One region of the Mesorhizobium australafricanum genome, then DNA from elsewhere that is predicted to be linked to it. Evidence: predicted binding sites of a transcription regulator. Region 1 holds the regulator's gene; the other holds the start of a gene.
What was found. Region 1 encodes PhoB, which activates phosphate uptake and scavenging genes when phosphate is short. Its sites were predicted from a motif close to TGTCATNNANCTGTCAT; they were not measured.
Positions count from the first base shown of each region.

Region 1 (12,198 bases):
CATCGATAGCCGCACGGGAGCCTGATCGATGTCGACAGCCGCATCGCTTCACCAAAGCCGCAAGCGCAAGAATGCCGTGATGATGGCGCTATGCGTCGTCGCGGCGGGCATCGGCCTCGCCTGGCTGGCGCTGATCCTCGGCGCCCTGCTCTACAAAGGGCTCTCCGGAGTATCGCTGGCCGTGTTCACGCAAATGACGCCGCCGCCCGGCGATGCCGGCGGCCTGCTCAACGCCATCTACGGCAGCATCATGATGACCATCATCGGCATCGTCGTCGGCACGCCGATCGGCGTGCTGGCCGGCACCTACATGGCCGAGTATGGTCGCTTCTCGAAGCTCACCACGGTGGTGCGCTTCATCAACGACATCCTGTTGTCGGCGCCCTCGATCATCGTCGGCCTGTTCGTCTATGAGCTGTTGGTGCGGCCGATGGGGCACTTCTCGGCGATTGCCGGCGCCGTCGCGCTGTCCATCCTGGTGATCCCCGTCGTGGTGCGCACCACCGAGGACATGCTCAACCTTGTGCCCAACGCGCTGCGCGAGGCGGGCACCGCCATCGGCGCGCCGCGCTGGGTGGTGATCCGCTCGGTCGCCTATCGCGCGGCAATGTCAGGCATCGTCACCGGCATCCTTTTGGCGATCGCCCGCATCTCCGGCGAGACGGCGCCGCTTCTCTTCACCGCGCTCAACAACCAATTCTGGTCGAGCAATCTCAATGCCCCGATGGCCAGCCTGCCGGTGACCATCTTCCAGTTCGCTCTCAGCCCCTATGAGGAATGGCAGCAACTGGCCTGGACGGGCGCACTCATAATCACCCTGACGGTTCTCGGGCTGAGCATCATCGCCCGCAGCCTAACCGGACGCAGAGAGGACAGATGAAACCGATGTTGTCCACCGACCTGAACGTAGCCGACACGACAGTCGAGAAGGCCAAGATCGAGGTCAAGAACCTCAACTTCTACTATGGCCAGTCGAAGGCGCTGAAGGACATCAACCTGTCCCTGCCCGAGCGCAGCGTGACCGCCTTTATCGGGCCGTCGGGCTGCGGGAAGTCGACGCTGCTGCGCGTGCTCAACCGCATCTACGAGCTCTATCCGAAGCAGAGCGCGGAAGGGCAGGTGCTGCTCGACGGCAAGAACATCCTCGACCGCTCGCAAGACCTCAACCTGCTGCGCACCAAGATCGGCATGGTGTTCCAGAAGCCGACGCCGTTCCCGATGTCGATCTACGAAAACATCGCCTTCGGCGTCAGGCTCTATGAGAAGATCAGCAAGGCCGAGATGGACAGCCGCGTCGAGCAGGCGCTGAAGCGCGCCGCGCTCTGGACCGAGGTCAAGGACAAGCTCAACGCCAGCGGACTGAGCCTTTCCGGCGGTCAGCAGCAGCGCCTGTGCATCGCCCGCACCGTGGCGGTGAAGCCGGAAGTCATCCTGCTCGACGAACCGGCCTCGGCGCTCGATCCGCTGTCGACGGCCAAGATCGAAGAGCTGATCGACGAGTTGCAAGTCGACTACACGATCGTCATCGTCACCCACAACATGCAGCAGGCGGCGCGCGTGTCGCGGCAGACGGCGTTCATGTATCTTGGCGAGCTGGTGGAGTTCGACCGGACCGAGAAGATCTTCACCTCGCCGCGCGAGAAGCGCACGCAGGACTACATCACCGGCCGCTTCGGCTGAGTTCATCGAGGACATCATTATGGCCGAACATACCGTCGCCTCCTTCGACGAGGATTTGAGGCAGATCAGCCGGCTTATCAATGACATGGGCGATCTCGCAGGCTCCATGGTCGGCGCCTCGACCAGGGCACTGCTCGAGACCGACAATGCGCTGGCGCAGCGCGTCGTCTCCGACGACGCCATCATGGACGCGCGTCAGCGCGAGCTTGACGACCGCGCCATCACGCTCATCGCCAAGCGGCAGCCGATGGCGGACGATCTTCGCCACGTGGTCGGCTCGATCCGCATGGCGGGCGACCTCGAACGCATCGGCGACCTTGCCAAGAACATCGCCAAGCGCGTAGGTTCGGTCGGCGTCAGCGCGGCGCCGCGCGACCTCACGCATTCGATCGATTCCATGGCGCAGCTGGTGCTGATCCAGGTCCAGGCCGTGATCCAGGAATATACGGTGGGCGACGCCACGGCGCTGGCCAAGCTTCGCAACGACGACGAGCGCATCGACGTCAAATACACCTCCGTCTTCCGCGAGCTCCTGACCTATATGATGGAAGATCCGCGCAACATCACCGCTTGCACGCATCTTCTGTTCTGCGCCAAGAATCTCGAACGCATCGGCGACCATGTGACCAACATCGCCGAGAACGCCTACTATGTGCTGACCGGCATCCAGTTGCCCGCGAATCGCCCGAAGCAGGACGAGACGGCAATGTCGGCGCCGGCGGCCTGACAAGGGTAACCTGCAATGATCGCGCCACGCATCATGGTGGTGGAGGACGAGGAGCCGCTGGGGGTGCTGCTCCGCTACAATCTCGAATCCGAGGGTTACCAGGTCGAAGTGGTGACCCGCGGCGACGAGGCCGAAATCCGCCTTCAGGAAAACGTTCCCGACCTGCTCGTGCTCGACTGGATGGTGCCGGCCGTTTCCGGCATCGAGCTTTGCCGGCGCCTCAGGATGCGGCCCGAGACCGAGCGGCTGCCGATCATCATGCTGACGGCGCGCGGCGAGGAAAGCGACCGTGTGCGCGGCCTCTCGACCGGCGCCGACGACTATCTGGTCAAGCCGTTCTCGACGCCGGAGTTCATGGCCCGCGTCAAGGCGCTGCTGCGTCGCGCCAAGCCGGAGGTGCTGTCCAGCGTGCTCAAGGTCGGCGACATCGTGCTCGACCGCGAATCGCATCGCGTCTACCGCAAGAAGAGCGAGATCAGGCTCGGCCCGACCGAGTTCCGGCTGCTCGAATTCATGATGCGTCATCCCGGCCGGGTATTCTCGCGCAGTCAACTGCTCGACAATGTCTGGGGCGAGACGATCTATATCGACGAGCGCACGGTCGACGTGCATGTCGGGCGCCTGCGCAAGGCCGTCAACAACGGCCGCATGCCCGATGTCATCCGCACCATCCGCGGGGCGGGCTATGCGATCAGGGAAGATTAGGGATATGCCGATATTCAGGTGAGGCCGGCCTGCGAATGGCGGCTTCCTGCGCTTCCGGTACTCACGTACTTAAGTACGCTCCGTTCCGGCCTTCGCCGGCCGAAGCGCTCATAAGTGTTTCCGCCCTATGAAGGCTACGGCCGGCGTAGGCCGGTTGTCGGAATCCACCATTCTCGACTCGGCCTGACCTGAATCTCAGCATATCCCGGCGCTTGAGCCTGCCGTTCATGCGACGTGCTTGCCCGCTCTCGCCTGGCCCCCGGGCGCGAAAATCTCCTGGTCGACGAAGGTCAGCGCGCGGGCGGCGCAGCCTTCGCGGATGAGCGGCAATTCGTTCGGCTCGGTGTCGAAGGAGATCGATTTCGAGTGCTGGCCGCCGGCGGTCTGGGCGATCGCTTCTCTCAGCGCCGGCTCGATCAGGTCGAAGGCGGCCGCGCTGACGCCGACCATGGCGACAGGCGCCGGATCGATCAGGGCGAACAGGCTGCCGAGACCGAAGCCAAGCGCTTCGCCGGCGCGGCGATACGCCTCCCGCTCCGGACCGTCCTCCTGCCGGGCCTTCGCGGCAAGCGCCCGCATGTCGGCGTCGCCGACGTCGACCGGCTCGGCGTCCTCGCTCATCTTCATGGCGCTGCGCCAGATCGCATAGTTGCCGGCATAGGCCTCGACGCAGCCGCGGCGGCCGCACCGGCAAAGCGCGCCGCCCGGACGATGGATCATATGGCCGAACTCGCCGCCCGAGGAATGGGTGCCGGTGAACAGCGCGCCCTTGAGCACTAGGCCCATACCAATGCCGTGCGAGAGCAGGATGGCGATGAAATCGTCACGATAGCGCTCGGGATCGCGCCATTGCAGCGCCACCGCCATCATGTTGCAGTCGTTCTCCATGGTGGCGGGGATGCCGAATTCCTTCTCGAGGATGTCGGCAAAAGGAATGTCGGTCAGCGGGGTGATCGGCGACCACAGCATGGCGCGCGCCCGGGAATCGGTGATGCCCTGAATGCCCATGGCGATGCGGGCGACGCTGCCGACGTCGAGGTCGGGATCCTGCAGCCGGCGCCGGACGATTGCCATGCATGCGCCGATCAGCTCGTCGCGCGGCATGACAAGCGTGTCCAGGCGCTGCTGTTCCTCGGCAATCACCTGGCCGGCATAGTCGATGACGGCGACCGACAGGAAGTTCAGCGACAGCACCACGGTCAGCACCGCGGCGGCTTCGGGGTTCAGCGCCAGGCCGATCTGCGGGCGGCCGCGTTTCAACGCCGTCGGCTCGTTGGCCTTGCTCTCGGTGAGAATGCCCTCCTGGATCAGATCGGCGGAAATCGCCGAAATGGTCGAGTGGCTGAGCCCGGTGGTGGCGGCAATCTCCGTCCGCGATGGCTGGCCGGCGCGGCGCACGGCCGAAATCACCATGGCGCGGTTGCGCCGGCGCAAATCGTCGTGGCGGATTCCGACCGACATTATCTCGCACCGTCCTCCCGGGTCATCGCGGCCTTGTGATGATGCCATGGCCTGTCGCTGACACCCCAGCAATAGTGGCAGAAGCCAAAGCCGATGTCATTATTTATTGCGAACGTCGAAAAAAATGCCGGGACCCATCAAAGGCCATCAGAATCGCGGTTGACAGCGTCGTTTCGCTGGATCACTATTTTTTTGAGGCTCGAAAAAAAGCCTCTGTGCCGGCCTTCGGGCCAGTCTGGGTCGCGCCGCACAGGGCGCAGGGAGGATATCATGAAGAAATTCGCAGCCGCCATTCTGGCGGGCGTTGCCATGTCGCTGACGCTGGCGTCGGTCGCCGAGGCGAAGGGCAAGGTGATCGGCGTCTCGTGGTCGAATTTCCAGGAAGAGCGCTGGAAGACCGACGAAGCGGCGATGAAGAAGGCAATCGAGGCCGCGGGCGACAAGTACATCTCCGCCGACGCGCAGTCCAATCCGGGCAAGCAGCTGACCGACGTCGAAAGCCTGATCTCGCAGGGCGCCAACTCGCTGATCATCCTGGCGCAGGATGCCTCGGCGATCGGGCCGGCGGTGCAGAAGGCGCTCGATGAAGGAATCCCGGTCGTCGGCTACGACCGCCTGATCGAGAACAAGGACGTGTTCTACCTGACCTTCGACAACAAGGAAGTCGGCCGCATGCAGGCCCGCGAGGTGTTCAAGGCCAAGCCTGAAGGCAACTACGTCTTCATCAAGGGCTCGGGCGCCGATCCGAACGCCGACTTCCTGTTCTCGGGCTCGATGGAAGTGCTGAAGGAAGCCATCGACAGCGGCAAGATCAAGAATGTCGGCGAGGCCTATACCGACGGCTGGCTGCCCGCCAACGCGCAGAAGAACATGGAGCAGTTCCTGACCGCCAACGACAACAAGGTCGATGCGGTCGTGGCGGCCAATGACGGCACCGCCGGCGGCGTCGTCGCGGCGCTGACGGCTCAAGGCCTGGCCGGCACCGTTCCGGTCTCGGGCCAGGACGGCGACCACGCGGCGCTCAACCGCATCGCGCTCGGCACGCAGACCGTGTCGGTGTGGAAGGACGCGCGCGAGCTCGGCAAGAACGCCGCGGAGATCGCCTCGCAGCTCGCCGACGGCAAGAAGATGGCCGACATCGCCGGCGCCAAGGACTTCACGACGCCCGGCGGCAACACCGTCAAGTCGCTGTTCCTGACCCCGATCGCCATCACCAAGGACAATCTCAACGTCGTCATCGACGCTGGCTGGATCAAGAAGGACGAGGTTTGCGCAGGCGTTGCCGCCGGCAGCGTCAAGGTCTGCAACTAAGCTTTGCCGACGTTCGATCTCAACACTTGCGCCGCGGCGCCGGGAGGGTTCAGTGTTTTGCCATTGAACCTCCCGGCCCTTTAACCGCCGCAATTCCGGACGGAAAACCGTCAAACACTTTTCCTGGAATTGCTTCAAAGCCGCGGCGTTTTTTCAATAAGATTTGTGTTTCCGCCTCTGGCGGATAGCTTCTAGGCTTGGCTCCGGCATCCGCGCCAGACGGGCAAGCCGGCGGGAGGAAATCATGACCGACACGACGTCTCCCTCACAGGCAGACACCGCGCGTGCATCGGAACTAAGCGCCGCCGCCCGGTTCCTGAAGGCAACCGAGCTCGACACACGCATGCTCGGCATGATCGGCGCGCTGCTCCTGATCTGGACCGGGCTGCATGTCATCTCCAGCCTGCGCCTTGGCGTCAATCCGCTCGACTTCGACAGCCGCACCTTCCTGACGCCGCGCAATCTCTGGAACCTGTCGGTGCAGACTTCGGCCGTGGCGATCATGGCCTCCGGCATGGTGCTGGTCATCGTCACGCGCAACATCGACCTGTCGGTCGGATCGGCCGAAGGCGTGATCGGCATGGTCATGGGCTTTGCCCAGGTGCATTTCCTGGTGCGCTTCGTCGGGCTTGAATTGGGCAATCCCTGGATCTGGATCCTGGCGTTGCTGATCGGCCTGGCGCTCGGCCTGCTCATCGGCGCCTTCCAGGGCTTCATCATCGCCTATCTCGAAGTGCCGGCCTTCATCGTGACGCTGGGCGGACTGCTGGTATGGCGGGGTGCTGCCTGGTGGGTCACCAGCGGCCAGACGGTGGCGCCGCTCGACGCTACCTTCCAGCTGATGGGCGGCGGCCCGGCGGGCTCGATCGGCGCCAGATGGAGCTGGGCCGTCGGCATCGTCGCCTGCCTTTCGGTGGTTTTCATGCATTTCAACGGCCGCGTGCAACGCAAGCGGTTCCGCTTCCCGCTGCGTCCGATCTGGGCCGAGACGCTGCTCGCCACGGTCACCTGCGCAATCATCCTGGGCGCGGTGTGGCTCGCCAATTCCTATCCGTGGCCGGTCGGCATCGTGAACCGCTACGCCGCCGCCAACAACATCACCGTCCCCGAAGGCGGGCTGTTCATCGCGCATGGCATCGCCATTCCGGTGCTGATGGCCGTCGCCGTCGGCCTGATCATGACCTTCGTCACCAAGCGCACACGCTTCGGCCGCTATGTCTTTGCCATTGGCGGCAATCCGGAAGCAGCCAATCTTGCCGGCATCAACACGCGCTGGATCACCATGAAGGTGTTCATGATCATGGGCGTGCTGGCGACGATCGCGGCGGCGATCTCGTCGGCCAGGCAGAACTCCGCGACAAACGTGCTGGGAACGCTGGACGAGCTCCTGGTCATTGCCGCGGCGGTCATCGGCGGCACCTCGCTCGCCGGCGGTTCCGGTACGGTGCTCGGCGCCATGCTGGGCGCATTGCTGATGCAGTCGCTGCAGTCCGGCATGGTGCTGCTCGGCGTCGATTCGCCGCTGCAAAGCATCGTCGTGGGCGCCGTGCTGGTCGTCGCGGTCTGGCTCGACACCATATATCGCAAGCGCGTCTGAGCATGGTCCCGAAACGTGGAAACCGGTTTTCGGACCGCATCATGCTTGAGCATGGACTTCAGGGGAGGAACAACGATGATAGCTGACAAATCCGCTCCCGCCGGCGTTCCGCTCGTCGACATGCGCAACATCTCGATCGCCTTCGGCGGCATCCGCGCCGTCGACGACGCGTCCGTCGATCTTTTCCCCGGCGAAGTGATGGCGCTGCTCGGCCACAACGGCGCCGGCAAGTCGACGCTGATCAAGATCCTGTCAGGCGCCTACAAGCGCGATAGCGGACAGATATTCATCAATGGCGAGGAGGCTTCGATCGCCAACCCGCGCGACGCCAAGAAATACGGCGTCGAGACGATCTACCAGACGCTGGCGCTGGCCGATAATGTCGATGCGGCGGCCAATCTCTTCCTCGGCCGCGAGCTGATGACGGGCTGGGGCACGCTCGACGACGTCGCCATGGAAGCCGAGGCGCGCAAGGTGATGGGCCGGCTCAATCCGCGCTTTCAACGCTTCAAGGAGCCGGTCATCAAGCTGTCGGGCGGGCAGCGGCAGTCGGTGGCGATCGCGCGCGCTATCCTGTTCAACGCCCGCATCCTGATCATGGACGAGCCGACGGCGGCGCTCGGCCCGCAGGAGACGGCCCAGGTCGGCGAACTGGTCAAGCAGCTCAAGGCCGACGGCATCGGCATCTTCCTGATCAGCCACGACATCCATGACGTGTTCGAGCTCGCCGACCGGGTCTGCGTGATGAAGAACGGCCAGGTGGTCGGCACCGCGCGGACGGTCGATGTCACCCAGGACGAGGTGCTCGGCATGATCATTCTCGGCAAATGCCCGCCCGGTGCCATCCCCGGGCCGGGCGCACTGAGGATCGCGGCTTGAGGCGATGAATTAGCCGGCTGCCGGTGGCCGGCTCCCATGCCAGCCGCCTTCATGGTTTGGCCTCGCCATTGTCTTGTCATCCAGACTTGCCCATAAAGGTTCGACCGTTCCTGGACCCGGCTTGTTGAAGAAACTCTTCCCCATCGTCGCTTTCATCGCCGTCGCCCTGATCAGCCTGACGATGGCGGGGTTTGCCTATTTCGCGACGCAAGAGGCGGCGCGGATAAAATTCGAAGGCACCGCCGACGATGCGCTCAGTCGCATCGAGAGCCGCATCGATCTGCATCTGTCGCTGCTGCGCTCGACGCAGGCGCTGTTCGATGCGCGCAACGGCGACATCAAGCGCGGCGAATTCAACGCCTTCTTCACCGCGCTGAACATCGACGACAACTTTGCCGGCCTGCGCGGCATCGGCTTCCTCAGGCTCGCCAAAACCGGCGACGAGGCGACGGTCGAACGCGACATTCTGCACGATTATGGATCGGCCCACCCGATCTATCCCGCCACCACCGAGGCATGGCGGACACCCATCGTGCTGTTCGAGCCGCTCGACACGTCCAACCAGTCGATCATCGGATTCGACATGTTCAGCGAGCCGGTACGGCGCGCGGCAATCGAAAAGGCGATGGCCGACGACCAGCAACATGCGAGCGGCCTGGTCCAGCTTGGCCAGGGCGCCGGCGTGGCGCAAACCTTCACGGGTTTCCTGGTTTTCGTGCGGCTGAACGTCGAAACCGCTCCCGACGTCATCAATGTAAGCCGCTCCTCTACGGCCGGCTTTCTTTATGCCGCCTTTCGCGCCACCGACCTGTTCCAGGTCGCGCTCAGCCATTCACCGCTGCTGCCGGTCAATGTCGAGGTCTATGACGGCAAGCCGGAGGCCGGCAAGCTGCTTTTCCGTTCGGAGGCGCCGCCGGCGGAACGTATCGGCGCGAAGCTTTTGGCGCGTCGCGATATCGTCGTCGCGGGCCGGCCTTGGTCCGTGCTGTTCAGGCCGACAAGCGCCTTCGAGCCACCGTCCTCGCGCGCCATTCCGGTGATGCTCGGGCTGTTCGGCCTGTTGCTTGCCGGGGCTATCGCCCTCGTGGCGCGCTATCAGGAGCGTGCCTATGATGCGAAATCGGCGCTGCACGAGGCGACAGAAAAGAGCCTGCTGGAAAAGGACCTGATCCTGCAGGAGATGAAGCACCGCATCAAGAATTCGATCACCCGCGTGCTGGCGATCGCGCGGCAGACGGCCTCGCAAGCCACCGACGTCAAGGAGTTTTCGGCATCGTTCTCGGCGCGCCTCCAGGCCATGGCCGCATCGCAGGATATGCTTACGCGCTCGCGTTGGCAGAAGGCCGATCTCGGCGACCTACTGCGCATCGAACTCGGGCAGGTGTTCGGCAAGGACCTCCCCGATGGGGTGGTGTCCGGGCCGCAAGTGCTGCTCGACGAGACGACGACGCAGGCACTCGGACTGACCTTCCACGAACTCGCCACCAATGCGCTGAAGTATGGCGAAGCCGGCAATTCTGCCAATTCCGTCAAGGGAAGCTGGGCCCTCAAGGTCGACTGGAGCATCGAAGGGCGCAGCCGCGAGCGGACGCTGGTGCTGAACTGGCGCGAAGCGGGTCACAAGAAACTGGAAGCGCCGGCCAAGACCGGCTTCGGCACCAAGCTGATTGACCTCAACGTCACACGCGAATTGCGCGGCACGATCGCGCGCGACTATCACGCCGACGGACTGAAGGTGGAAATCAGGATCCCTCTGACCGCGTGAGCGGCCCAAAAGTCCCCCGGTGGCGGGCGAACCGGCGACTTGAATTCAAAAAGAAACCGGGGGCCGGCTGCCGGTCCCCGGTTTCTTTCGGGTATTAGTTGCAGCGAGCCGTGTAGATCCGGCCGCGATGATCGCGATACTGGCAATAGCCGTTGCGCAGGTTGCGCACCAGGAGGCCCGACCCGGCGCCGACAGCCGCGCCGATCAGCGCGCCCTTGCCGCCGCCGACCAAACCGCCCACACCGGCGCCGATCAGGCCGCCACCAACGACGTCCTGCTCGGTCGTGGTGCAGCCGCTGACGGCGACTACGGCAACCATGGCAATGATCATCTTCCGCATAGAATTGCTCCTCACTTTTGTCCTCACTTTCGGCAGTGCCAGCCGCCATTTAGCATGAAAAAACGGGCTTTGCCTGCCAGATCTCACTGTTGTTTAAGATAGTCTTTTTCGGGGCGCCCGCCGTTCGACGCGACAAGCATGCCGGAAACCTCCAAAGATGCGACCAGCGTGCCGTCGGGCCGCACGTTCCAGTCGATCCGGTCGTAGTCGTCCTCCAGAGCCGGATCGACGGCCAGGCATTTACCGATGATGCGGGGAGCCTGGCCCTGCAGGTCGCCAAGGGCGAAGGGCCTTTCGGCGACACAGGCTTGCGCGGTCTCGAAGACACTGACCGGCACCTCGAGTTCGCGGCAATCGGCCATTGTGCTCGAACAGCCGACGACGAAGAGCAATGCGGCGATGTGTTCCATGGCTCCGAACCTCTCGCCGCAAGCAACGATTCTGGGCGAGCAAAAGTTCCGGGGGCCGGAGTTTAAAGCGCGCCGTCAAAACGGCGTACGGGGATCAGAACAATTGCCAGGCCGCGGTCAGGGCCATGGCGGCGAAAAGCGCGATCGCGCCAAGGCGAAGCGCAAGATGAGATGATCGCGGAGCGGGCGGCGGCTCGGCATCCTGGAAGCCGCTCATCGAGACGCGGGCGGCCTGCTCAAGCCTCTTCATGTCGGCAACCATCATTTTTGGTCTCCCAGGTCGCGCCGGGGCGCGGATGGGTTGCCGGCGCATCGTTAGCCGGGAGCACAGGATCGGACTTTATGGTGAACAGCCGGTGAAGGGCCTTCGTCGGCAAAGCCAGAACGGCTCGCCGTTTCCCTGGAAACGGCGAAACGCTCTCACGCCATCGGCAGCGCGATCAATCCGTTTCGAAATTCCCGCGCGGGACAGTGAGGCGGTATTCCATCCGGTCTTTGCCGATATCGAGCGTCGCGGAGCCATTCAGCGACATCGGCACGACGCGCTCCAGCGCCACGCTGCCGAAGCGCTTCTCATTGCGCGGCGCGTCGCCGACCGCCTCCGTCCAGGTCAGCAAAAGGTTAGGCGGGGTTCCGTCTTCGGCCTCGAGCCTGGCACGCACCTCGACGTGGCCGTCCGGCCGCGACAGTGCGCCATAGCTCACCGAGTTCACGGCCAATTCATGCATCGCCAGGCCGATGTGCAGGGCGGCGTTGGGATTGAGATAAGGATTTTCGCCCGCGAACCGCAGGCTTTGCGCCAGATCGCTGCTGTAGCGGCCGACTTGGCCGGATACGAGCTCCTGCAGTGCCGCTCCCCGCCAGTTGGATGATGTGACAAGGTCCTGCGAGGAAGCGAGCGATTGCAGCCGGCCGCGAAACCGCGCCAGGAACTCGCCAAGCGTCTCCGTATAGCGCCCGGTCTGGGTGGCGATGCTCTGGATGATGGCCAGGAGATTTTTCGATCGATGGCTGACTTCGCGCAACAGCGTCTTCAGCGTTTGCTCGCGGTGTTTCTGCTCCGTCGTCTCCACCATGGTGGTGACGACGCCGATGACTTCGCTGGCGTCCCCGCGGTCGGCATCGATCCAGAGCTGGAACCAACGGACGCCCTGGCTTCCCGGTATGCTGAGCTCGAACTGGTCCGCGTTACCAGATTCGATCACCTTGAGTTTGGCGGCTCTTATGTGTTCGGTCTGCGCCGGCGATAGCAAATCCTTGCCGTCGGCGGTTTCGGATGCCCAGGGCGCGCTCATGTTGCGGGCCCAGACCGTTTTCATCTGT
Region 1 covers NZ_JAVIIT010000012.1:24,543-36,740, forward strand. Annotated here, with positions in the region: gene pstC (phosphate ABC transporter permease subunit PstC) at 1-25, shown strand, start outside; gene pstA (phosphate ABC transporter permease PstA) at 29-880, shown strand; gene pstB (phosphate ABC transporter ATP-binding protein PstB) at 877-1,680, shown strand; gene phoU (phosphate signaling complex protein PhoU) at 1,700-2,407, shown strand; gene phoB (phosphate regulon transcriptional regulator PhoB) at 2,423-3,112, shown strand; gene RFM98_RS21740 (ROK family protein) at 3,338-4,573, opposite strand; gene xylF (D-xylose ABC transporter substrate-binding protein) at 4,844-5,884, shown strand; gene RFM98_RS21750 (sugar ABC transporter permease) at 6,129-7,481, shown strand; gene RFM98_RS21755 (ATP-binding cassette domain-containing protein) at 7,557-8,360, shown strand; gene RFM98_RS21760 (CHASE domain-containing protein) at 8,485-10,125, shown strand; gene RFM98_RS21765 (YMGG-like glycine zipper-containing protein) at 10,220-10,465, opposite strand; gene RFM98_RS21770 (hypothetical protein) at 10,549-10,875, opposite strand; gene RFM98_RS21775 (hypothetical protein) at 10,970-11,140, opposite strand; gene RFM98_RS21780 (sensor histidine kinase) at 11,316-12,198, opposite strand, start outside.

Region 2 (12,198 bases), on a different contig from region 1:
AGGTGGTGCAGCCGGGCTATTCGATCGGCGAGCGCGTGCTGCGGCCGGCGATGGTCGGCGTTGCCAAGGGTGGCCCGAAGACGGCCACCGAGGCGAAGGTCGAGCCGGGCCCGGTGAACGAGCAGGCCGAGAAGGATGCGTGATAGTGAGTAGCGAATAGGAAGTAGTGAGTAGGGGACTGATATTTATCCGCGGCTTCGTGCTATTTCCCTACTGACTATTCGCTACTCACTATTCGCTCACTCATGAATCCCATCGCGTTGCTCGACTATGCCGGCGTCGCCGTCTTTGCGGCGACGGGTGCGCTTGCCGCATCACGCAAGCAGCTCGACATCATCGGCTTCCTCTTCCTGGCCAGCGTCACCGGCATCGGCGGCGGAACGCTGCGCGACGTCATCCTCAACCTGCCGGTGTTCTGGGTCGCCAACAGCGGTTATGTGCTGATCTGCGCCGTGGTCGCCGTGCTGGTTTTCTTCAGCGCCCACCGGGTCGAATCCCGATACAAATTGCTGCTTTGGCTCGACGCCATCGGGCTCGCCGCCTTTGCGGTCATGGGCGCGGCCAAGGGTCTGGCGATCACCGGCTCGCCCGTCGTGTCGGTCATCATGGGCGTGCTGACGGCGACCTTCGGCGGCATTTTGCGCGACCTGCTTGCCGGCGAGCCTTCGGTGCTGCTCAGGCCCGAAATCTATGTCACGGCCGCCCTTGCCGGTGCCACCATCTTCACCCTTGGCGATCTTGCCGGGCTGCCGGCGCTGGCGTCCAGCCTGCTCGGCTTCGCGGGCGCATTCGTCGTGCGCGGCGGGGCGCTTAGATTCGGCTGGTCGTTTGCGGCCTATAAGAGCCGGCCCGGGCGAAGGCCGGAGGATATTCCATGAGCGAATAGCGAGTAGGGAGTAGCGAATAGGGACTACCCGAGATAGCGTTCTATTCGCTATTCGCTATTCGCTATTCGCTGGCGTCACGCCGCGAAGCGCTGGCCTTCGCCGCCATAGTAGTTGACGTAGCGGGCGCCGATCTCCTTGACCGGCATGACGACGAAGACGTCGACGGTCGAGAATTCGTGGTCGATGACGCAGCCGTCGCCGATGCGGGCGCCGACGCGCAGATAACCCTTGACCAGCGGCGGCATGGCGGCGATCGCGGCCTTGGTGTTCACCGCCTCGATCGGCATCAGGTCCATGGAGCAGTAGCGTCCCGGAACCGCGCGAACATCCCAGGCGGAATTGGTGCGGCAATGATGGGCGAGATAGGTCAGCGCCTCGGCATGCGCCGCCGGCACGATGCCGTGGAAAGAGGCGCAGCCGGTCATCACACCGATGTTGTAATGGTTGATATAGGCCCAGATGCCTTGCCAGAGCGCCTCGATGGTGCGCTTGGAGCGGTATTCCGGCAGAACGCAGGAACGGCCGAGCTCGAGGAAGCGCTGGCCGGGGTGCCGCGCGATCAGCTTGGTGAGCTCAAACTCGCCCTCGGAATAGAAGCCGCCGGCGGTCGCGGCAATCTCCTGCCGCAGCAAGCGGTAGGTGCCGACGATGCGGCGATGCTCAGGGCCGGGAAGGGAGGTGTCCAACACAAGAAGGTGATCGCAGAGCGGGTCGAAACGGTCGGCGTCGCGCCGGTCCTGCGCCTGGAACAGGTCCTTCCTCGCGCCAAGCTCGTCGTAGAATACCCGATAGCGGACTTCCTGGGCGGCGGCGATCTCGGCCTCGTTGCGGGCGAGCCGCACTTCGAGGTTGCCGATGCGGCCCAGCGGTGCGCCGGTTGCGACGGCGTCGGCATTACGGGCGGCGAGAAGGGCGCCGCCGGCATTCGGCCGAGTGTCACATTCAGGCATGACTGTATGCACGAGTGATTCTCCTTCGAGCCATCCCTCTTGGCACGGGGATACGGTGTAGGTGCAACAGGATTGTGACAGTACCGTGATACGACGTGGCCGGCAATACTTTGTCGGCTGGACAATACCCTCAACCGGCTATCTTACGGCGGCGAAAGCCAAGCAACCCACGGCTTTCAAGCGTTAAAAATTTCCTCAGGCGGCAACCTGACCCTCGACCGCCTGGACGAGCGCGTCTGGGTCGAGCGGCTTGGTCACGAAACCGCTGGCGCCGTGAGCAAGCACGGCGTGCCGGGTCTTTTCCTGGCTGTCGGCCGAAAGCACCATGATCGGGATCGGCGGCATGGCCAAGGACTCTTCATGACGACGGATGGCTGCAATCGCGTCCAGGCCGTCCATGACAGGCATGTGCAGGTCCATCAGCACCACATCGAAGCGGAACTTGAGGCCGGCATCGGTAACGGCCTCGACCGCGGCCTTGCCGTTGCCGACAACCTTGACGCGATGCCCCGCCTTGAGCAGCGTGGCGCGGGCGAGCATGGCGTTGATATCGTTGTCCTCGGCGATCAGCACCGACAGGCCCTGATCGCGCCTGCGCACCGAGGAGGCGCCGCGCGGCTTCGGCTGCGGCTGGGCAAGCGCGGAGCCATGGCTGGTCAACAGCACCCGCAAAAGGGTTTCGCCGCGCACGGGCCTGGCGAGGAAGGTGGCGTAGCCGCCGGCGCGGAATTCGCCGAGCATGCCGCGGTCCGTCGGCGCAATCAGGGTGATGGCCTCACAATCGGCAAAGCCTGAGTCACGCAGCCGCTTGAGCAGTCTCCCGTCGCTGTTTTCGAGCGCGGCGTCGATCAGGAGCACGTTGCAGCCGGCAGCGAACGGAGCGGCCTGGCTTGGTGTCGCCGCGACCTCGACAATGCCGCCATGGGCTCTGATCGCGCGGGCGATGGCATCGGACTCGATGGCGTTCTTCGACACGATCATCGCCCGCCGGCCGGCAAGGATGTTGTGACGGTGCGGCGGTGGTTCGGTTGCCGCGACCGCCGGGATCTCGAGGACGAATTCGGATCCTTCGCCGAGCCGGCTCGAAACCGAGATCGTGCCGCCCATGGCCGTCACCAGCCGCTTCGAGATGGCAAGGCCGAGGCCCGCGCCGCCATGCACCCTGGTAGAGGTTCCGTCGGACTGCTCGAACTCCTCGAAGATGCGCTCCATGTCCTCTTCACGCAGCCCGGGGCCGGTGTCGGCGACGGTGAAGCAGATGCGGTCGGTGGTTTCGGTGCGGGCGCGCGCCACGGTCAGCAGAACGCCGCCGGTATCGGTGAACTTCACCGCATTGCCGATGAGATTGAGCAGCACCTGGCGCAAGCGGCCGGGATCGGCGGTGATCATCTGCGGCACGTCGGGCTCGACATGGCAGCCGAGGCCGATGTTCTTGGCGAAGGCCTTTGCGGCCAGAAGCTCGATGATGTTGTCGGCGATTTCGCGCAGCGAAGTCGGCTGCGGCTCGGGCTCGAAGCGGCCGGCCTCGATCTTGGAATAGTCGAGCAGGTCCTCGATGAGCGCGAGCAGCGCACTGGCCGAGGTGGAAACAGCGCCGACATAGGTGCGCTGTTCAGGCGACAGGTCGGTGTCCGCAAGCAGTTTGGCCATGCCCATGATGCCGTTCATCGGCGTGCGGATCTCATGGCTGACGGTGGCGAGGAAGCGTGACTTGGCCTGGCTGGCATATTCGGCCCGTTCGCGCGCGCTGATCAGCGAGGATTCGGCGCGCTTGCGGGCGGTGATGTCGCGGGCGATCGCCCGGTGCGATACCGCGCCTGTGTCCTTGTCGCGCACCGACAATTCGATCCAGGAGAACCAGCGCGGCCCGTTCGGCGTGCGGATCGCGACGTCGGTGGAGCTCAGGCATTCATGATCGGAAAAGGCGGCATCGGGAACGATGCCGACATCGATACCAAGCTCGGACAAGGTCTTGCCGGCGAGATCGCGCGGATCGATCTCGACAAGCGAGGCAAAGACGTTGTTGGCATAAGCGATGTGGCCATCGCGATCGCGATGGACGACGAGGTCGCCCAGCGCGTCGATCAGGCCGCGGAAGCGCTCCTCGCTCTCCTGCATCTCCCACATGCGGTCGGCCAGGGTCTCGATCTCGGCGCGACTGCGAGCAGCGGTCTCGTGGAGTAGCTCGGCTGTGCGCCGCTCGTCGCGACGGCTGCGCAGATGCATGGCAAGGCCGGCAAGCGCCGCGGCGGCGAGGCCGATGGTTACGATGATCGGCGCTCCGGTGAGATGCGCCAGCCCCGCCAGCACGGCGATGGCGACGATCGTCAGGAATGGCAAGCCTTCATGGCTGGCGCTCGCGGCCGGTAATTCGGGGGCCAACGGCGGCGCGACAAGGACCTGCCGCTTCGGCGCATCCGGGATGAGCCTGTCAGCGTCCGCGGCTTTACTGCCCTGTCTGATGTCGGAGTCCGCGACCATGCGCAGACCATGCCAGACAGAGATTATGGAAGGCTGCGGCGGATCGTTCGAATTTTAGCGATTGCGCGGGTTCTGGTCGCCCGCATGGACGAAACCAGAGTTCTCCAGGGTGGCTGCTCTGGCTTGTTGTTTTACGCAATTCCGGGCGGAAGGCCACGGCGAAGTCGCCGAGCCTAACCGCCAGGCTCTTTTCCTGGCATTGCTCCAGCTACATATCGACGACGACGCGGCCCCTGACCTTGCCTTCGACGATGTCGCGCGCGGCAGCGATAATGCCGTCGAAGCCGATCGTGCGCGACAATGCCGACAGCTTCTTGAGGTCGAGATCGGTGCCGATGCGACGCCATGCTTCGAGCCGGATCGGCTTCGGCGCCATCACCGAATCGATGCCGAGCAGCGAAACGCCGCGCAGGATGAAGGGCGCGACGCTCGACGGTAGGTCCATCCCGCCGGCCAGGCCGCAGGCGGCGATCGCGCCGCCATAGGAGGTCATCGACAAGATGTTGGCGAGCGTGTTGCTGCCGACCGAGTCCACGCCACCCGCCCAGCGCTCCTTGGCGAGCGGCTTCGCCGGCTGGCTGAGCTCCTCGCGCGAGATCACCTCGGCCGCGCCGAGGTCGATCAGATAGGGGCTTTCGGCGTTGCGGCCGGTCGCGGCGATGACATGGTAACCGAGGCTGGAGAGGATCGAGATGGCGACCGAGCCGACGCCGCCGGCGGCGCCCGTCACCACCACCGGGCCGCGGTCCGGCACGATACCATGCCGCTCCAGCGCTATGACGGACAGCATTGCCGTGTAGCCCGCCGTGCCGACGGCCATTGCATCATGCGCGCTCATGCCCTGGGGCAGCGGCACCAGCCAGTCGCCGTTGACACGGGCGCGGCCGGCATAGGCGCCGTAGTGCGTCTCGCCGACACCCCAGCCGTTGAGAATAACCTGATCGCCCTTGCGCCAGTCGTCATGCGAAGAGGAGATCACCGTGCCGGCGAAGTCGATGCCGGGCACCAGCGGCCAGCGCCGCACGACCGGCGCCTTGCCGGTGATGGCGAGCCCATCCTTGTAGTTCACCGTCGTTGCCTCGACAGCGACGGTGACATCGCCTTCCATCAGGTCGGCCTCGGTGAGGTCGACGATATCGACCGACTGCTTCTTCTCCGCATCGCGCGAAACGAGGATGGCTTTGAAGGTGTCGGACACTTTTTTCTCCACGCTATGGCGATTTGTTTTTCACGCAATTCCGGACGGAAAACCGCTGGACACTTTTCCTAGAATTGCTTCAGAAATGACTTTGCGGCGGTCGCCGGCTGAGGTCAATTGCCTGGATCCTGGGGTTTCACTTCGCGCCGCCAGCCGATCAGTTCGTCCAAGACGACCAGCGCTGCGCCGACCGAAATGAAGGCGTCGGCGAGATTGAACACCGCGAAGGACCAGACGGGCGTATGGAACAGGATGTAGTCGATGACGTGGCCGTAGACGGCCCGGTCGATGAGGTTGCCGAGCGCGCCGCCGATTATCAGGGCAAAGCCGGTGCGGGCGACGATATGACCGGCCGGCGTGCGCGTGGCGAGATAGAGCACGAAGGCGACGACCAGCACGGCGATGACCACCAGGCTAATATCGCCGAAGGACGAGAACATCGAGAAGGCGATGCCGGTGTTATAGGTGCGAAACAGCGCCAGGAACGGCAGGAGGTCGACTTTCTCCTGAAAGGCGAGACCGTTCTCGACCAGCTGCTTGATCCATTGGTCGAGCGCAATGGCGATGACGACCAGCACCACGTAAGGGGACCAGGATTTCAATTGGCAGTCCTCATCGCATGTCGTTGGCGGGCTCGAGCTTCAACGCGCCGCGCCGGATCTCGAACAGCATCACGCCGGTTGCGACGGCCAGATTGAGCGAGTCGGCGCGTCCGGCCTGAGGTATCCGGAGCAAGCGGTCACAGCTTTCAGCAAGGCTGTCCGGCAGACCCTGCTGCTCGTTGCCCATCAGCAGCAAAACCGGGCCTCTGGAGAAGTCGACGGAGCGGTAGTCTACCGCGCCTTTGAGATGTGTGCCGGCCACTAGACCCGAAAAATCACGCCGCCAGGCGAGGAAGGCCTGCTCGGTCGCCCTGGCGACCGGCACGGCGAAGATCGACCCCATGGTGGCGCGCACTGTCTCCAGCGAGAACGGGTCGGTGGTGTCGCCGACCAGGATGACGCCCTTGGCGCCGACGGCGTCGACAGTGCGGATCACGGTGCCGAGATTGCCGGGGTCGCGCACGCGGTCGAGCGCGACCCAGACATCGCCGTCCCTGGCGCGGATATCCTTCAGCGGTACGGTCTGCTGCGCAAAGACACCGACTACCATTTGCGGGTTTTCACGGCGGGTGATTGCCGCCAGCACCTTTTCGGAGACTTCCAAGACCGTGCCGCCGGCGGCAACGGTCCGCGCGGCGACCCTTTCGACAACCGCATTGCCGCGCCCGGCCTTGGCGAAGACCAAGGTCCTGATCGTCCAGCCGAGGTCGAGCGCGTCGATAACGAGCTTCAGGCCCTCGGCCATGAAGGCGTTCTGCTGGTCGCGGAATTTCTTGAGCGCAAGTGCCTTGATGTCCTTGATCAGCGGATTGGCAAGGCTGGTGACTTCCTTGACCTGCCCGACAGTGCGCGCGCCGTCATGTGCGGTCATTTCAAGCCACCCAGCGCGAGAACAGCGAGGTCGACAGCGCGCGGCCGGCGGATTTCTCACGAATGATCAGTTCGCCGGATTCGACCGTGCCGCCCATGCCGGCGAAGGTATCGCGCATCAGCGCGTGGACGGCGAAGAAGGAGGCGCGGATCGAATAGGCGGTGAGAACGACCGCCAGCGGTTTCGGCGTCAGGATCGAGCGGCAGAGGTCGGTAAGGCCCGGCAGGTCCTCGAACAATTGCCAAACCTCGCCCTTCGGGCCGCGGCCATAGGCCGGCGGGTCGAACAGCACGATGTCGTAGCGGCTGCCGCGGCGTTCCTCGCGCTCGGCGAATTTCACCGCGTCCTCGACGATCCAGCGGATCGGCTTGTCGGCAAGGCCGGCCATTTCCTGGTTCTCGCGCGCCCAGCCGATCGCCTTCTTCGAGGCATCGACATGCGTGACCTCGGCGCCCGCGCGCGCCGCCACCAGCGAGGCAAGGCCGGTGTAGCCGAACAGGTTGAGCACCTTGACCGGGCGCTTCGCCGCCGCGATCAACCCCGCCATATGGTCCCAATGCGAAGCCTGCTCCGGAAAGACGCCGACATGGCGAAACGACGTGAAGCGGCCAAGATAGTCGATGCCGTCATGCTTCATCGGCCAGGTCTCGCCGAGCGGCGCCTTCGGAAAGCGCCAGCGGCCGATGCCTTCCTCGTCGGTGTCGCCGGTGAAGATAGCGTCGGCACGCTCCCATTCCTTGGTGGGAAGCGCCCGTTGCCAGATCGCCTGGCCTTCGGGGCGCACGATACGGTAGGGGCCGTATTGCTCGAGCTTCTCGCCCGCGCCGCTGTCCAGCAGCGCGTAATCGGCGTTGGGCGCGACTTCGAGGATCAGCGGTAGGCGCTCGGTGGGCAACACGCCTTCGCGGCGGGCAAGAACGCGTGGCGCCGGCTTGGCTTCCTGCCGATCCGTCGGTTTCGTTTCACGGCGCTCGGCGGGCGCTGCCTGCTGCCTTCCCGCAGCAAACGCATCGCGCGGGCGGGACTGTTCCGACCTTGCAGGCTGCGGGCGATTATCGCGGCGTTTGTCGCGAAAGGATTTCAAGAAGGATCATCTCCGGCGGTTCGGCCCGCTTCTGCCACAGCTCAGCCCACCGGCGCAACAAACCGTGGCTTATTCAATGGAGGTCATCAACCGTGGCGGACCCTAAGCAGGCCAAGACAAAGCGAAATGAAGCCAAGCGCCTTTGCTGCGGCCACCGCCATATGGCCGGTTTCCCAGCGCAGCCGGACGGCCTCGAAATTATCCGGGATGGGTCCGGGCGCCCAGGTCGCGAGAATATCGTTGGCCGGTTTGACAAGCCCGAACCAGAGCGCCAGCGAGATCGCATAGAGCAAGGTGGCGGCGAGCACGAACCAGAAGGCCGTAGCTTGGCCGCGCAGCATCCAGGCAAGCAGCGCAGGACAGAGGATCGCGGCGATGTCGAGCGGCGCTCCGATCATGGCAAAAAGCAGAAACTGACCGTTGAAGACGGTCGCCTCGCGCCAGAGTTCCGGCGGCCATTTCGTCAACCTGGGCAGCGATTCCAGCACATGGGCAAAGGACGGTCCGAGGCTGAGCGCCGCGATCGTGGTGGCGAGCACCGACCAGAACAACAGGAATCCGCGCATCTCCATTGTGGAGACAACGGCAATGGAACACAGGCGTTCCGTGTCATCGGATCGCTTGCCGTGATGCCCGGCCCAGCCCTATGGTCCGTCATCCCTGATGACGAAATCGATGTCCCGCTCCGAACGCCTGCTCGACCTTGTCCAAATCCTGCGCCGCCACCGGCTGCCGGTGAGCGGCCGCACGCTTGCGGAGGAGATGGGCGTGTCGATCCGCACGCTCTATCGCGACATCGCGACGCTGCAGGGGCAGGGCGCGCCGATCGAAGGCGAGGCGGGGCTTGGCTACGTGCTGAAGCCCGGCTTCATGCTGCCGCCGCTGATGTTCACCGATGAGGAGATCGAGGCGATCGTGCTCGGCTCGCGCTGGGTGGCAAAGCAGCCGGACAAAAGGTTGGCGGCTGCCGCGACGGACGCGCTGGCCAAGATCGCGGCGGTGCTGCCGGATGACCTGCGTGAGGATCTCGACGCGACAACGCTGCTCGTGGGGCCACGCGCAGAAAGCGTCGAAGCGATCGACCTTGGCGTCGTGCGGCAGACGATCCGCGACGAGCGCAAGCTCGGCTTCCTTTACCGTGACGCCGGGGGAGCGGCATCCGAGCGCCTGGTCTGGCCATTCGCGCTCGCCTTCTTCGACAAAGTGCGGGTGATGGTGGCCTGGTGCGAGAAGCGCCAGGACTTCCGCCATTTCCGCGCTGACCGCATGTCCGGCCTGACAGCGACCGATATCCGCTATCCGCGCCGCCGCCAGGCGATGCTCAAAGAATGGCGGGCAACGCTCGGCGCGCCTGGCCAGAACGCACGGAAGAACTCCGTCGGTTGATCGCTGCTGCCAGAATCTGACAGTGGTATCGCATACAGTTTCCAAGGTTCAAACTTGGAGACCAGATATGACCACGCCGAATTTCGTTATCCTTTATGTCGACAGCCCGGAAAAGAGCAGTGCGTTCTACGCCTCGCTGCTCGGACATGAGCCGGTCGAATCCTCGCCGACCTTCGCGATGTTCGTGCTCGACAAGGGCTTCAAGCTTGGTCTGTGGTCACGTCACACTGTCGAGCCCGCGGCTGCCACGGCGGGCGGCGGCGGCGAGCTCGTGCTTGCGGTCGAGGACGCAGCGGCGGTCGACGCCACGCATATCGATTGGGCGGGTCGCGGCCTGAACATCCTGCAGACGCCGACCGACATGGATTTCGGCCGTACCTTCGTCGCGCTCGATCCAGACAATCATCGCCTGCGCGTCTACTGGCCGAATGGGCGGTAGGCAGTAGGCAGTAGGCAGTAGGCAGTAGGCAGTAGGCAGTAGGCAGTAGGCAGCAGGCAGATCTTCCCTATTGCCTACTGCCCAATCCCTACTGCCTATTGAGCGCCTTGTAGATGGCGATGCCCGCAGCGAGGTCTTCAAGCGCGGCGCCGACCGATTTGAACAGCGTGATCTCGCTGTCGCTCTGGCGGCCCTGCTTCTCGCCGCGCGCGAGCTCGTGCAGATCCGCGATGATCGCTTCCGGCTTCAGCAGACCTGAGGCCAGCGGCTGGACGATGTCGCCGGCTTCCTTGGTGGCGCCGGCCCGGGTGTCGACATAAACGCGGGCGCGCGAAATGGCGTCGTCATCGCTTTCGCGCATCGTCGGCGTGAAGCCGCCGACAAGATCGACATGGGCGCCCGGCTTCAGCAGCGCGCCCTTGACCAGCGGCGTGCTCGAGATCGTCGCCGAGGCGACGATGTCGGCCTCGGCAAGCTCCGCATCGAGATCGCTGGCGGCACTTGCCGGAAGGCCTTCCGCGCGCAAGGCGGCCGCCACCTTTTCGGCATTGGCCGGCGTGCGGTTCCAGATGCGGATGGAGCTGATCGGCCGCACCGCCGAATGCGCCTTGGCGAGGAAAGGCGACAGCGCGCCGGCGCCGATCACCAAAAGCCGCGAGGCATCCTTGCGGGCGAGATAGGAGGCGGCGAGCGCCGAAGCGCAGGTCGTGCGCCACTGGGTCAGCCGCTGGCCATCGATCAGCGCTTCCGGCTCGCCGGTGACGCCGTCGAGCAAAAGATAAAGGCCCATGACCGCCGGCTTGCCGATGGCGTTGTTGTCAGGCGACACGGTGACGATCTTGACGCCGATATGGCCTCCGGCCGAGGTGCCCGCGGCGTTGAAGTCGGTCCAGGCCGGCATCAAAAGCAGGGTCGAGGCGGCGCCATCCGGCCGTTCGACGCCATGATGGTGGCGAACCGGCTGCACCGCGCCATCGCGGAAAGCGGTACGCAATGTCTCGACAAGGCCGGGAAAGGTCAGCGCGCGGTCGACCTCGGCGGCCGAAATAGTCAGCATGGGAAAACTCCATAAAGGCAGGTGGCCGCTCAGTTCGTCGGCTTGGGCAGCGCCGGTCCCTTGGGCGCCGCGGGCGCGCGGTTCACCGCCTGGCGCAGGTTTTCCGCCTCGAGGCCGCGCTGGCGCGCGAGCTTGCGGTAGCGGCCCTGCTTCATCCAGGTCGCCATGCTGCCGACGACCATGCCGACGGCCAAGGCCAGGAACAAGAAGATGAACAGGGGCAGGTTCAGCGTCAGCGCGGGATTGCCGGGATGGAATGGATCGAGCGTGAAGGCGACGGAGCCGCGGTTGGCGACGGCGAGCGCGATCAGGATGATGGCCAGCGGCACGAAGACCACGACGAGGATGAAGCGATTGAACATCAGATCTCCATGGAGAGACTTCTTAAAGCGCGCATGTCTTTGTCCCGAAACCGGTCTCCACCTTCGGGAGACATGCTTTGAGCGCCAAGATGCCGTTTCAACCCGCCGGCGCGGCGCCTATTTGCCGCCGTTCAGCCTTTCGCGCAACTCCTTGCCGGTCTTGAAGAACGGCACCCACTTTTCCTCGACCTCGACGGATTCGCCGGTGCGCGGGTTGCGGCCGGTGCGGGCGGGACGGTTTTTCACCGAGAAGGCGCCGAAACCGCGCAACTCGACCCGGTTGCCCTCGGCAAGCGCATCGGTGATCTCGTCAAAGATCGCGCCGACGATGTTTTCGACGTCGCGCAGGAAAAGGTGCGGGTTGCGTGCAGCAATGATCTGCACAAGTTCGGATTTGATCATAGAACGTTCCCCGTAAAACCACTGCAGTCGATTATCAGGATGATTTTTATTGCTTTTTTGGCTCGTACCAACGGCGCCTCAAGGGTGCCAGACCGAAACGAGACCGTCAAGAAACAAGCGGTCGGCGCCGAGCTCGTGAATGACATCGCCGCCGGCATCCGGCAGGCCGAGCGCCTTGGCCGCCACTTTTGCCATCGACTGGGAGAACAGGAAACCGCCCCGCCTGTCCTTGTCCTTCCACTCGACGACCTTGAGCTTGCCGTCCACGCCCTTGGTCGCCAGCCAGTCGATCGCCTCCTGCTCACCGCCGACGGCATCGACCAGATGATTGGCCAAAGCCTGGCGGCCGGTGAAGATCGAACCGTCGGCCAGCGCCAGTGCCTGTTCATGCGTCATCTTGCGGCGGTCGGCGACGATGCCGACGAACCAGTCATAGCTGTCCAGGATCAGCTTGCGCACCATGGCGCGCTCGTCGTCAT
Region 2 covers NZ_JAVIIT010000009.1:49,389-61,586, reverse strand. Annotated here, with positions in the region: gene grpE (nucleotide exchange factor GrpE) at 1-143, shown strand, start outside; gene RFM98_RS18620 (trimeric intracellular cation channel family protein) at 246-878, shown strand; gene olsB (l-ornithine N(alpha)-acyltransferase) at 962-1,837, opposite strand; gene RFM98_RS18610 (ATP-binding protein) at 2,033-4,318, opposite strand; gene acuI (acrylyl-CoA reductase (NADPH)) at 4,527-5,516, opposite strand; gene lspA (signal peptidase II) at 5,630-6,118, opposite strand; gene RFM98_RS18595 (TrmH family RNA methyltransferase) at 6,129-6,989, opposite strand; gene RFM98_RS18590 (RsmD family RNA methyltransferase) at 6,991-8,073, opposite strand; gene RFM98_RS18585 (DUF1772 domain-containing protein) at 8,160-8,645, opposite strand; gene RFM98_RS18580 (helix-turn-helix transcriptional regulator) at 8,749-9,459, shown strand; gene RFM98_RS18575 (VOC family protein) at 9,527-9,898, shown strand; gene lhpI (bifunctional Delta(1)-pyrroline-2-carboxylate/Delta(1)-piperideine-2-carboxylate reductase) at 9,987-10,955, opposite strand; gene RFM98_RS18565 (DUF1049 domain-containing protein) at 10,985-11,317, opposite strand; gene RFM98_RS18560 (integration host factor subunit beta) at 11,435-11,719, opposite strand; gene sppA (signal peptide peptidase SppA) at 11,798-12,198, opposite strand, start outside.
Region 2: olsB (l-ornithine N(alpha)-acyltransferase) is a predicted target of PhoB. The motif match lies at 1,901-1,917, and genes of this name have one in related genera.